4 regions of the Micromonospora sp. DT201 genome follow, and region 3 is predicted to be linked to each of the others. Evidence: riboswitches for the same ligand, from Rfam matches in the RefSeq annotation. Region 3 holds a riboswitch; each other region holds the start of a gene.
What was found. A riboswitch is a leader RNA that binds a small molecule or an ion and turns the genes downstream of it on or off. The one in region 3 is predicted to bind cobalamin.
Positions count from the first base shown of each region.

Region 1: another riboswitch for cobalamin. It lies ahead of ACLQ28_RS17555 (CbtB domain-containing protein); the one in region 3 lies ahead of cobN (cobaltochelatase subunit CobN).
Region 2: another riboswitch for cobalamin. It lies ahead of ACLQ28_RS17590 (ribonucleoside-diphosphate reductase subunit alpha); the one in region 3 lies ahead of cobN (cobaltochelatase subunit CobN).
Region 4: another riboswitch for cobalamin. It lies ahead of ACLQ28_RS13895 (acyl-CoA thioesterase); the one in region 3 lies ahead of cobN (cobaltochelatase subunit CobN).

Region 1 covers NZ_JBNCKP010000009.1:181,543-184,712, reverse strand. The annotation lists gene ACLQ28_RS17560 (amidohydrolase family protein) at 1-774, opposite strand, end outside; cobalamin riboswitch at 1,007-1,159, shown strand; gene ACLQ28_RS17555 (CbtB domain-containing protein) at 1,193-1,396, shown strand; gene ACLQ28_RS17550 (CbtA family protein) at 1,387-2,160, shown strand; gene ACLQ28_RS17545 (histidine phosphatase family protein) at 2,157-2,753, shown strand; gene ACLQ28_RS17540 (phosphotransferase) at 2,769-3,170, opposite strand, start outside.
Region 2 covers NZ_JBNCKP010000009.1:189,680-192,849, forward strand. The annotation lists gene ACLQ28_RS17585 (enolase C-terminal domain-like protein) at 1-453, opposite strand, end outside; cobalamin riboswitch at 792-1,008, shown strand; gene ACLQ28_RS17590 (ribonucleoside-diphosphate reductase subunit alpha) at 1,205-3,170, shown strand, end outside.
Region 3 covers NZ_JBNCKP010000004.1:336,562-339,731, forward strand. The annotation lists gene ACLQ28_RS11050 (hypothetical protein) at 116-451, shown strand; gene ACLQ28_RS11055 (MBL fold metallo-hydrolase) at 463-1,170, opposite strand; cobalamin riboswitch at 1,498-1,674, shown strand; gene cobN (cobaltochelatase subunit CobN) at 1,985-3,170, shown strand, end outside.
Region 4 covers NZ_JBNCKP010000006.1:113,792-116,961, reverse strand. The annotation lists gene ACLQ28_RS13905 (Dyp-type peroxidase) at 1-654, opposite strand, end outside; gene ACLQ28_RS13900 (copper chaperone PCu(A)C) at 651-1,241, opposite strand; cobalamin riboswitch at 1,390-1,603, shown strand; gene ACLQ28_RS13895 (acyl-CoA thioesterase) at 1,797-2,243, shown strand; gene ACLQ28_RS13890 (hypothetical protein) at 2,469-3,143, shown strand.

The sequences.
Region 1 (3,170 bases), on a different contig from region 3:
GCGGGTGTACGAGGTGGCGAGCAGACACACCGGCCAGTCCGAGCCGAACATCAGCCGGTCCGGGCCGAACACGTCGAGCGCGTGCTCGACGGCGGGCCGCAGATCGGCCGTCGACCAGGACGGGCCGTCCACCTCGGTCACCAGGCCGGAGAGCTTCGCCGTGGTGTTGGGCTCGGCAGCGAGCGCACGCAGGTCACGGGGCCAGGTGCCGAGGCCTGCGTGCCCGAGCGACGGTTTGCCGAGGTGGTCCAGGACGAACCGCATCTGGGGCAGATCGCGGACGAGCCGAGTCGCCGCCGGCAGTTGGTGGTCGCGCACCAGCAGGTCGAAGGCGAGGCCGGCCGCGCCGACCGCGGCGATGCCCCGCCGGACGTCCGGGCGGTCGAGGTACGCCGGGTCAGGTTCGGATTGGACGAGGTGGCGGATCCCGACCAACCAGTCTCCGCCCCGTGCCGCCCGAAGTCGGTCGAGGCGAACGCCGACGTCGTCAGCGGTGAGGTCGACCCAGCCGACGACCCCGGCGATGAGGGGATCGTCGGCCGCGATGCCCAGCAACTCGGGCGTCTCCGTCCGGGAAGCGACGGACTGCACGACGACGGTCTGGGTGACGCCGGCAGCCTGGGCCGCCGGGGCGAGATCGAGAGGCGTGAAATCATCGTCGATCGCGGCCATGGTGTGCGGATCGATCCAGGGCTGCGGGTGCCGTGCCCGGACCCAGAGGTGATGGTGCGCGTCAACGATGTCCGGTCCCAGCGCCGGCTCGTTGGTCGTCATCGGACACGCCCTGGCACGCTCACGTACACCCCACACCCCGCCCACTCATTGGTCAGATGTCCGGGTCGGCCCGGTGTTTCAGACCCGACCCGGCAGATTGCCCATGTTAGCGGTAACAGGCCGCCCATGGGTCGCGGGATGTGTGCGTCAGCGCAATCAAGCATCGTATCTTTAACATCCAGCCTTGTCGATAGTATCCGCATCGCAGGTCCGGGCTTGCCGGGCTGGGTTGACCGCCTGAGGCGGCACCGATACCGTCGACCCACTATCTGCGGCGACGCGAGGGAAGCCGGTTTGAATCCGGCGCGGTCGCGCCACTGTAAGCGGTTTCCCAGCTCATTGGGCCCGCGAGCCAGGACACTCGGTCGTCCGCAGCCTTGCAATGGGGACGCGTCATCCCCGGGGAGGTTCGTGTTTCATGTCTAGTTCTACTTCCAGCCAGCCGATGGTGCGTCCCGCTGACACCACTCGTCTCTTGTGGATCGTCCTGGCGACCGTCGTTGCGCTCAGCCTGCTTGCCTACCTCGTCGCCTTCGATCAGGGGGCGGTCTCGCGCAGTGGCATGTACCTGCACGAGCTGATGCACGACGGTCGGCACCTGCTGGGCGTCCCGTGCCACTGACATCCACCACTGCTCCCCCGTTCGTCACCGTCCTCGTCCGTGGGCTGCTCGCCGGCCTGATCGCCGGCCTGATCGCGGGGACGTTCGCGTACGTCGCCGGCGAACCACAGGTCGAGGCGGCCATCGCCATCGAGGAAGCGGCGGCGGCGCATTCCGAGCCCGCAGCCGGTGGGCACGATCACGAGGACGCCCTGGTCAGCCGGACTGGTCAGCGCGGTGGTCTGTTCCTCGCCACCGGCCTGTTCGGCGCCGCGATGGGCGGCCTGCTGGCTACGGCGTACGTCCTGCTGTCCCGTCGACGTCGGACCTACGACGACGGCCGGTCGGGCCTGCTGCTGGCCGGCGCGGCACTGCTCGGCGCAGTGATCGTGCCGTTTTTGAAGTATCCGGCGAATCCCCCGGCCGTTGGCGACCCGGCCACCATCAACCAGCGCACCGTCACCTATCTGCTGATGGTGGTGCTCGGCCTGGTGGCGGTGTGGGCGGGCTCGCTGGGCTATCGGGCGGTCGGCAACGAGGCGCCGACGTGGCAGCGCGCCGCTGCGGCCGCCGCAGGGTTCCTGCTGGTCACCGTGGTGTCCTACGTGGTGATGCCGTCCTTCCAGGAGGTTCCGGCCGACTTCCCCGCAACTCTGCTGTGGGATTTCCGGCTCGCCTCTCTCGGCACCCAGGTGGTGCTCTGGACTGGGATCGGCCTGCTGTTCGCGGCGCTGATGCACCAGGACCGGCGTCGTCGGGCTGCCGCCGCGCTTCCGAGCACGTGACCCCCACCAGCCTCCGGCTGGTCGCCCACGGTCACACCACCGCCCTGCGGCGGGCCCGTTTCGGCGGGACGGACGACGGCTTGGACGAGGGCGGCCTGCGGGCCGCCCTCGCCCAGGCGCGCGTCGAGTCGGGCCGACGCGGGCATTTGTCCGTCGACGATGCGTGCCTGTCGAGTCCAGCGGCAGCGGCCACCCAGACCGCCTACGCCTTCGGTCTGCGGCCCACCATCGACGCCGCGTTGGCCGACTGTGACTACGGCGACTGGACCGGACGGTCGTTCGAGGAGATCGCCGTCGAACAGCCGCAGGCCTTGCACGAGTGGCTGTCCACGCCGGACTCCGCGCCTCATGGAGGCGAATCCGTCGCGGCGGTGCGGGACCGGGTGGGTCGCTGGCTGGACGGGCAGCGCGCGCGAGGCCAGCGAATCATCACGGTCACCCACCCGCTGGTGATCCGGGTCGCGATCGTCCACGCTCTCGACCTGCCGATCGCGACGTACCGGCAGGTCGACGTGGAGCCGTTGGCGGTGGTCCGGCTCACCAGCCAGGGCGCGCGGTGGCAGTTACGACTGACCGCACCGCGAGCAGGCTGAGCGGCTACCTGCGGGTCAGCCTGCGCGGGTGTGGACCAGGGCAGCCGCGCGGTCCAGGGCAGTTTTCTCGTCGACGGAGAGTGTGGGGTTGACCCGGCGCAGGCCCAGCGCGCTTCGCAGTTGGCTGGCACGCGGTGGCGTCGCCCGCTGTTGGAAGGCGTCGAGGCCCTCCCGGGCGAAGTCGGCGAGCTGCGCGTCCAGGCTGACCGCCACCTCGGCAAAGATCAGGGCGGTCATGGCAACGTCCAGGTCAGCCGGCCCCTCGGCGGCGTTGCGCCAATCGATCACCACAGGCCCGTGCGAGGTCAGCATGACGTTCTGCGGGTGCAGGTCCAGGTGCAGGACGCGGTCCGTCGGCTCGGCACTGAACCGAGCCGGCAGGCGGTGGAGGCGGTCGTGCAGGTCGACGAGCAGCTC
Region 2 (3,170 bases), on a different contig from region 3:
GATGTCGACGAGTTGCTCGGGGGACATGTCGACGAGCAGCCGCCACAGCGGCTTTGCGGCGACCCGGGCGACCAGGTCCCACGACGCGTTCAGCACGGCGGCCAGCGACAGGTGGACGACGCCCTTCTCCGGCCCGAGCCACCGTATTTGGGAGTCCGAGGTGAGGAGGCGGTAGACCGCGCCCATGTCGGCTGCCATCGTCGCGACGTCCAGACCCACGAGGCGCTGGGCCTGATGGACAGCCGCCGCGACGACGATGTCGTTGCCTCGACCGATGGTGAAGGTCAGGCCGTGGCCCGCGAGCGGCGCACCCACGCTGTCGACGCCGTCGGTGTGCAGGACGACGTAGGCCGCCGAGTAGTCGCCGTCCTTGTTCATGGCGTCGGAGCCGTCAGCGGTCAGAGAGGTGGGGAAGCGGACGTCCTCGACGGTGACGGCAGTGATCTGCGGCATGCGCTCCTCGCCCGACTAGGCCAAACATCAGATGATCATCTGGAGTATACGGATGGGTGATCCGGCGAGTCAACGACGTCGATGACCCATCAACAGCGGAAATCTAATGCTTTCCCTGCTGGGCTAGGCGTCGGGTCCGTTGCGTCCATCGACTCGATACATCACACCTTTGTGAATTGTCGACACCTGCTCAGAGCCTCGTTGGTGTGGGCATCGGTTGCCGTGCATCGGGCCAGGGCTGGGCATGGCCGTCGAGGTTGGTGATGGTCGTCACCAGGCCGGCCACCGACACGCCCGGGACCGACATGTGGGGTGTGACAACGGCAGCGTCCCTATATATGGTGTCGAGCGCAGCTGGTTCGGCCGTTCATCCCGAGCGGTTGAGGCAAGAGGGAACCCGGTGAAAATCCGGGACTGTCCCGCAGCGGTGAGTGGGAACGACCGCCGTCATCAGCACTGGGCCACCAATCGGTCTGGGAAGCGACGGCCAGTAGGAGACCGGTGAACCCGGTCGCGCCCGCGAGTCCGAAGACCTGCCAGCGCGCCGCGTACCCGCACCCGGGTAGGCGGTGGTCCGAGGCCGCGTGGGACGGCTGACGCCACCCGACTCCACGCCTGCATGGCGTGGCGTCCGCCGGTGTCTGTCTCCACGCGTTCGAGGGCCATCAGGTCTCGAACTCGCGAGGAGTGAGTGGTGACAGTCACCGAGGTAGTCCCGGCCAGCGGCGACGCGGCCCTGCGGCGGACGCCGATGCAGGTCCGCAAGCGCAACGGCACCACCGAGCCCGTGGAACTGAACAAGATCGTCCGGGCGGTCGAGCGGTGGGCCGACGACCTGACCGACGTCGACCCGATGCGTGTCGCCACCCGCACGATCAGCGGCCTGTACGACGGCGCGACGACGGCAGAGCTGGACCGACTGTCCATCCAGACCGCGGCCGAGATGATCGGTGAGGAACCGCAGTACTCGCGCCTCGCCGCCCGGCTCCTGTCCGGCTACGCCGACAAGGAGGTGCGTCGGCAGGGCATCACCTCGTTCAGCGGGGCGATCCGGACCGGCCACGCCGAGGGACTGATCGGTGACGACACCGCCGCGTTCGTCGCCGCACACGCCGCGATGCTCGACGACGCCGTCGATCCGGACGGGGACCGGAGGTTCGAGTACTTCGGCCTGCGCACGGTGTACGACCGGTACCTGCTGCGCCACCCCACCAGCCGGCTGGTGCTGGAGACCCCGCAGTACTGGCTGCTGCGGGTGGCCTGCGGGCTGTCCCAGACACCGGACGAGGCGATCGACTTCTACCGACTGATGTCCAGCCTGGCTTATCTGCCCAGCTCACCGACGTTGTTCAACTCCGGGACCCGACACACCCAGATGTCCTCCTGCTATCTGGTCGACTCCCCGCTCGACGAGTTGGACTCGATCTACAAGCGGTACGCCCAGGTCGCCAACCTGTCCAAGTTCGCCGGCGGCATCGGCATCGCGTACTCCCGGGTCCGGTCCCGGGGGGCACTGATCCGCGGCACGAACGGGCAGTCCAACGGGATCGTGCCGTGGCTGCGCACGCTGGACGCGAGCGTCGCCGCGGTCAACCAGGGCGGCCGGCGCAAGGGCGCGGCGTGCGTCTACCTGGAGCCGTGGCACCCGGACATCGAGGAGTTCCTGCAACTGCGGGACAACACCGGCGAGGACGCCCGGCGCACCCACAACCTGAACCTGGCCAACTGGGTCCCGGACGAGTTCATGCGCCGGGTCGAGGCCGACGAGATGTGGTCGCTGTTCGACCCGCACGAGGTGCCCGAGCTGCCCGACCTGTGGGGGGAGCGCTTCGACGCCGCGTACCGGGAGGCCGAGGCGCAGGGTCGCTACGTGCGGCAGGTCCCGGCGCGGGACTTGTACGGGAAGATGATGCGGACCCTCGCCCAGACCGGCAACGGCTGGATGACCTTCAAGGACGCCGCCAACCGACTGTGCAACCAGACCGCCGAAGAAGGCAACGTGGTGCACCTGTCCAATCTCTGCACCGAGATCATCGAGGTGTCCAGTGACGCCGAGACCGCCGTCTGCAACCTCGGTTCGGTGAACCTCGCCGCCCACCTCACCGACGACGGCATCGACTGGGAGCGGCTGCGCGCCACGGTCCGCACCGCCGTGACCTTCCTCGACCGGGTCATCGACATCAACTACTACCCGACTCCGCAGGCGGCGGCGAGCAACCCCCGCTGGCGGCCGGTCGGGCTCGGCCTGATGGGCCTGCAGGACGTGTTCTTCGCACTGCGGCTGCCGTTCGACTCCCCGGTCGCGCGGGAGTTGTCCACCCGGATCAGCGAGGAGCTGTACCTGACCGCGCTGGAGACCTCCGCCGACCTGGCGCGCCGCTTCGGCGCGCATCCGGCGTACGGGCAGACCCGGGCCGCGCGGGGTCAGTTGCAGCCCGACCTGTGGGGCGTCGAGGGTACGCAGACCGCGCGCTGGGCCGTGTTGCGGGAGCGGGTCGAGGCGTACGGGCTGCGCAACTCGCTGCTGGTGGCGGTCGCCCCGACCGCGACCATCGCCTCGATCGCCGGGTGCTACGAGTGCATCGAGCCGCAGGTGTCCAACCTGTTCAAGCGCGAGACCCTGTCGGGGGAGTTCCTCCAGGTCAACACCGCTCTGGTACGCGAGCTGAAGGCCCGCGGTCTGTGGACCGACCGGATCCGGTCGGCGATCAAGCGGG
Region 3 (3,170 bases):
TCTGCGGGTTCCAGCCTCGGGTGACGAAATCGGGTCAGCCGTCTCCCACCCGGCGTGCAGCGTATTGCCAGGAACCGGTGCTGCACTGGAGGGGCGTCGAGGAGAGGGGCTGGGCATGAGCTGGTTCAACCGCCGGTCACGGGGTGCCGAGGCGACCCCGACGAAGCTGGACCGGGAGGCGACCCGGGACGATCTCGCCGCGCTGGAGACGTTCGTCGCCTCTCGGCGCGGGGTCGAGTTCTACCTGGAGCCGGAGACCACCGCGACGGACACCACCGTGGTGGCGATCGCCCACGACGGCGAGTGGATCCGTCGCCGTACCGGCACGCCACGCGCGGCGGGGGCCATCGCCCGCAAGCACGCGGTGCCGCTGTACGAGGCGGCGCGCACCGGTTACCCGGAGCGGATGCGGGTGTGGAACCGAGCACACCCGGAACGCCACGCCCGCTGAGCCTCGCCTGCTCAGGCCGCGTCGACGGCAGAGCGGGCCTGCTCGAGTGTCGTCGGCTCGGCGTGGCTGGAGACGTACCAGTGGTAGTCGTCGTCGAGCAGTCGCCGGACCAGGCCCAGGTCGAGGCCGTCCTCGGGTCGGCGCAGGTGCGCCGGTGGCGGGTAGAAGCAGTCACCCAGCAGCATGACGCCCGAGTCGGGCACCAGCACGACTGTCGAGTCCGGCGCGTGCCCGCCGCCGACGTGGCGTAGCCGAACCCCGACCGGCAACTCGTCCACGTCGGTGAAGGTCCGGGTCGGCGGCAGGACGACGAGATCCTCCCAGGAGTCCACCGCGCGTGCCCGGGCCCGGAAGCTCGGGCCGAGGCGGGGATTGGCGCGTACCTGCTCGTCCAGATAGTGGTGACTCCACGGTCGGGCGGCCTCGGCGCGAAGGAGCATCACGGCCGTTTCGTGCCCGACGATCTCGACCCCTTGCCAGGCGCAGGCGCCCCAGACATGGTCCCAGTGGTGGTGGGTGTAGACGAGCCATCGCGGCTGGGGTAGCCCGGCGGCAGTCAGCGCGGCCTGGATCTCGCGGGCGTGCGCAGGGCTCTGCCCGGCGTCGATCATCACACTGCCGCGTTCGTCGGCGACGACGGCGACACCGGCCTGGACCGCCTCCGGGTCGGGATTGCCCGGACAGAGCCAGACCCGGCCGGCGAGGTGGCGGAACTGCATGGCGACGATGGTGATCGACCCCCGACATTGATCGCGGACGCTGGTCCCGGCGATCGTCGATCCTAGGTGACCGGGCCGCCTGTCACCGCCCCGTCAGGCGATCGGCGCAGGCCAAGGTACGTGTACGCACCCTTTGCTCTGCTTCCACGGAGGCAACGAAAAGGTGTCGCCACTGTTGCCTCCGCTGAAGCAGAGCAAAGGGTGCGCCACATGGACCCGGGGTCTTACGCGGGCCGGTTTTGCGAGCGAACCAATCACCAGTCATCGATGAATGTGTCTTGCTCGGTGGTGCGGGGGTCGGCGTTGACCGGCGGCGCAGCGGTGTGGCAGCATTCGCGGCCTGACGGCAGTGAAGGAAGTCGGTGCAATTCCGACGCGGTCCCGCCACTGTCACCGGGGAGCGATCCCCCCTCGTGAGTCACGGCCGTGTGTCTGCGGTTGGAAGGCCGGGGGAGAGCGTCGATCCGGAAGCCAGGATACTTCGGCCGTCGGGACGTACCCCAGGGCGTGGACACCCGAGGAGGACCCGATGACGCACGGCGTCTCATTCATCGACGGACACCGTCATGGCCCGCACAGTCAGCGCTGCACCGCGCCCGTGACCGACCGCGCCCGCGTTCTCCGGGCCGGTCGCTTCGGCGCGCCCCAGGTTGTCCGCCACCGGTCCCGCTGAGCTGCGCGCCCGGCGCTGAACGGCCCCGACGCCCGCGTCGGTGAGCCGGCCGCCCGGCTGTCGTACCGGCTGACGCCGCACCCACTCGCATCGTCCAGGTCACCCCCGTGGTGGCCAGGGCGTCACCTCCCGGAGCCCGCCGTGCGCATCCTGTTGCTCTCCACCGCCGACACCGACCTGCTGGCCGCCCGCGCCAGCGGCGCCGACTACCGGCTGGCCAACCCCGCGCGGGTCACCGCCGACGAGGTGCCCGCCCTGCTCGACGGGGTCGCCCTCGTCGTCGTACGCCTCCTTGGGGGTCGGCAGGCGTGGCCGGACGGCCTCGCCGCGGTACTCGCCAGCGGCGTCCCGACGGTCGTGCTCGGCGGCGAGGCGCTACCCGACGCGGAGCTGATGGCCATCTCCACCGTGCCGTCCGGGGTCGTCACCCAGGCGCTGGCGTACCTGGTCGAGGGCGGGCCGGACAACCTTGGGCAGATGGCCCGGTTCCTGTCCGACACGGTGCTGCTCACCGGCGAGGGGTTCGCCCCACCCGCACCGACTCCGGCGTACGGCGTCCACCGCGAGTACCCCACCATTCCGGAGCAGCCGACCGTGGGGATCGTCTTCTACCGGGCGCACGCCCTCGCTGGCAACACCGATTTCGTCGACGTGCTCGCCGACGCGGTCCACAAAGCCGGCGGCAACCCGCTGCCGATCTTCTGCGGCTCGCTGCGCGGGCTGACCGCGAACGCCGGTCCGCTCGAACTCTTCACCCGCTGCGACGCGCTGCTGGTCACCGTGCTCGCGGCCGGCGGCGCGGTCGCCGCGGACGCCTCCGGAGGCGGCGACGAGGACGCCTGGGACGTCGGCGCCCTGGCCTCCCTGGAGGTGCCGATCATCCAGGCACTCTGCCTGACCAGCACCCAGGCGCAGTGGGCCGGAAGCGACGCTGGGCTGTCCCCGTTGGACGCGGCGATGCAGGTGGCCATCCCCGAGTTCGACGGCCGGATCATCACCGTGCCGTTCTCGTTCAAGCAGATCGACTCGGACGGTCTCTCGGTCTACGCCGCCGACCCCGAGCGGGCCGCCCGGGTCGCCGGGATCGCGGTGCGCCACGCCCGGCTGCGGTACCTGCCCAACCCCGACAAGCGGGTCGCCGTGGTGCTCAGCTCGTACCCCACCAAGCACTCCCGGGTCGGCAACGCCGTCGGGCTGGACACCCCGGTCTCGGCGGTCCGGATGTTTGCCGCGCTGGCCGAGGACGGCTATGACCTGGGCGACGCGCCGCCACCCACCGACGGGGACGCGTTGATCCACGCGTTGATCGCCGCCGGTGGTCACGACG
Region 4 (3,170 bases), on a different contig from region 3:
GCCCGGCTCGACGCCGGGGCTGCGGCGAAAGCCTTGCTGCACCCACCGGACGGTGGCGAAGGGCCGGCTGTCCTTGAGTAGAACTCGTTGGGCGTGCGCCACGGTGATCGCGTCGTCCGCGCAGATCTGCAGCAGGAGGTCACCACCCGACCAGGCCGGTTGGAGCCGGTCGATGCGGAACGGAGGCAGGTCGGTGACCGATGTCGGCCGCCGGTCGTCGACGCCTGCTGCATGGTAGAGGCCAGGGCCGAAGCCGAAGGTCACGGTCAGCCGTGCGGGCAGCAGCCCGAGCTCGGCTTCGGTGTCGGCCAGCGCTGGCCGGCCCTGGGTGAGCCGGGCCGCGTCATCGGTCAGCAGCCGCAGCATCCGACCCACCTCGGCCCGGCCGGTGTCGGCCCGCAGGGTGAGCGCCACGAACGACGCGTGCGCCTGCGGTTCGGTGGCGACGCCGCTCTGTCGGGGCCCGTGAAACGGCTCGACCATGGTGCCGACAGCGCTGACCAGCGCAGCCTCGGTCGGCCCGCTGTCCCCGGACCGTTCGGTCCCGATCGTGGCGACGCCGGCCACACCGGCGAGGGCACCTCCAGCGGCGAGCGCCCCGCCGGTGAACAGGCCACGCCTGCTCACCGGACGGAACGTGGGTTGCGAGGTCATGAGGCGGGGCTCATGCTCATCCCCGGCATCGGGCTCGCCCCGTGGCCGGGCGCGTAGCTTTCCTGGGCACCGGTGAACGGCTTGGCCACCGCGGAGAACGTCTGGGTCCTGCCGTCGGTGAACGTGAGCGTGAAGGTCAGCTCGTCGCCGGCCCGCACCGGCTGCTTCACCTCCATCAGCATCAGGTGGTCGCCGCCGGGCTCAAGGACATGGGTGCTCTTCGCCTTGATCACGATGCCGCCCGGCTTGGCCTGCATGACCATTTTTCCGTCCTTCATGGCCATCTCGTGCAGCTCCATCGGCGAGACCTCGGTGGATGCGCCGGTGATGGTGACATCGGTGTCCGCGTCGTTGACCAGGGTGCCGAACGCTGCCGTCATGCCCTTGTCGGCGGCCTTCACCCACGGGTCACGGATGCCGACCACCCCTGTGGTCGCGCCTGCCGACGCCACCGCCGACGGGCTCGGGGCAGCCGACGGCGAGTCTTCGGACGACCCACAGGCCGCGACGCCGGCGGCCAGGAGTACCGCGGTGGCGATCACGGCGGCCGAACGGAGGTGCCGGCCGGCGAGGGTGGTGCTGGGCATGAACGATCCCTTCGATGACGGGTATGGCGTCCGGGTGGTCGGTCACACCAGGTGAAAAGTTCCGGCGGGCACAGGGCTCGTGGGGCGACCCGTTCCGGTGCCGACGCTGGGGGATCGCTGCCGGTGAGGGACACCTTCCCGGACCGGCTATGCTCCGGGCGGCGCTGGTTCGCCCGGTCGTGACTGGCCGGGCGTCGTAAGAGGGAACCCGGTGGAAATCCGGGACTGCCCCGCAGCGGTGAGTGGGAACGACCGCCGTCATCAGCACTGGGCCAGCGGCCCGGGAAGCGACGGCCAGTAGGGGACCGGCACGACCGGTCAGGCCCGCGAGTCCGAAGACCTGCCGGCGCCGCGTACACAACCGTGTGCGCTGCCGTCGGCCTCGCGGGTGGGCTGAGCGGGTGACGTTCCGCGTGTGGTGCGGGCGCGTCCTCGTCAGCGTGTGCTCGCGTTCCGGTGGTGTGAATTCCCGAGGGACGGACTACCGCTGTGCACGACACCACCACGATCGCCGGCCGGGCGCCGTCGGCGTCGCACCTGACCCTGTCGCAGATCATGGACCAGCACCACACCAACCTGATGGGTACGGTGCACGGTGGCCGGATCCTCAACCTCATCGACTCTGTCGCCGGTGTTGTCGCCGCTCGCCATTCCGATGGGCCGGCGGTGACCGCCGCCATCGACGAGACCGCGTTCCTGCGCGCGGTGCGGGTCGGTGACGTCGTGCACGTCGACGCCCGGATCACCTGGGCGGGCCGCAGCTCGATGGAGGTGGCCGTCAAGGTGACCGCCGACCGGTGGGACCGGGCGGTGCCGCCCACCGACGTGGCCACCGCCCACCTGGTCATGGTCGCCATCGACGACGACGGCCAGCCTCGTACGGTGCCGCCGCTGCTCCCCGAGACGGACGGGGACCGGCGACGATACCGGGAGGCGGAGATCCGCCGGGAGCACCGGCTGGCCCTGCGTCGGGCGCTGCTCGACGGCGCGGAGGAGAGCTGAGTTCGTCGCGGACCCGAGGATCGCCCCGCCTGGAAGGCTTCCCCGCCGGAGCGTCGACGCGGCTCACCCACTTGATCAACAAACTGTTCACGTCGTGGCCCGATGGCGAACACCCGCCCGGGCCTGCCCGTTTCCGACCGTTCGGCAAGGTGGGGCGCGAATCCTGTAGCCGCAATCCCGGAGCGTTTCTTGTCCCTGCCCAGACGTCGTCGACGAAGCACGGTGATGGCACTCCCGCTGGCGACGTTCGCCGTCACCGCGGCTGTCCTGGCCCTGCCGGCCCCGGCGGCGGCGCATCCGTCCGGCGATCCGCAGACCGTGACCGTCGCGCGCGACGACCAGCGGCCGGAGGTCGTACGGGTGCGGTGGCGCGTCGGCGGGCCGGACGACCTGACGCTGCTCGGAGTCTCGCTCGGCCTGCTGCCACCCGACCGCGTCCTGCTCGACGGGGCGGTCGACTACCGAACGACGGATCCGGCGGTGCTCGCATCGTCCGAGCAGTTCTCCGCGTACCTGCTCAAGCAGATCACGGTGGCTGACGGCGCGCGGCGCTGCCTGGGCGCTGTCGCAGAGCCGAAAGCCCTGGCGAGGACCGGCGTGACCGTTGACTACACCTGCCCAGGGCCGGTCGACACGGTCACCGTCGTGGTGCGGATGCTCACCGACCTCAATCCCGCGTACCGTTCGATGGCCACCGGTCCCAACGGACAACGCGCGGTGTACGGCCCGGGTGAGGACTCCCACGACTGGACCCTTGCCGGCGCGCCGGCTGCGGGCGGCATCAGCCCCGGCCGTAGTGCTGCCGTGCAGATCGCCGCCCTCGGTGGCGGTGCGCTGCTGGTCGCGATCGGGGCGGTGCTGGTGTCGCGGCAGCTGCGGCGACGGCGGGCCGTGGCATGACCGCGACCGCCGTCCTCTCCGCCTCTC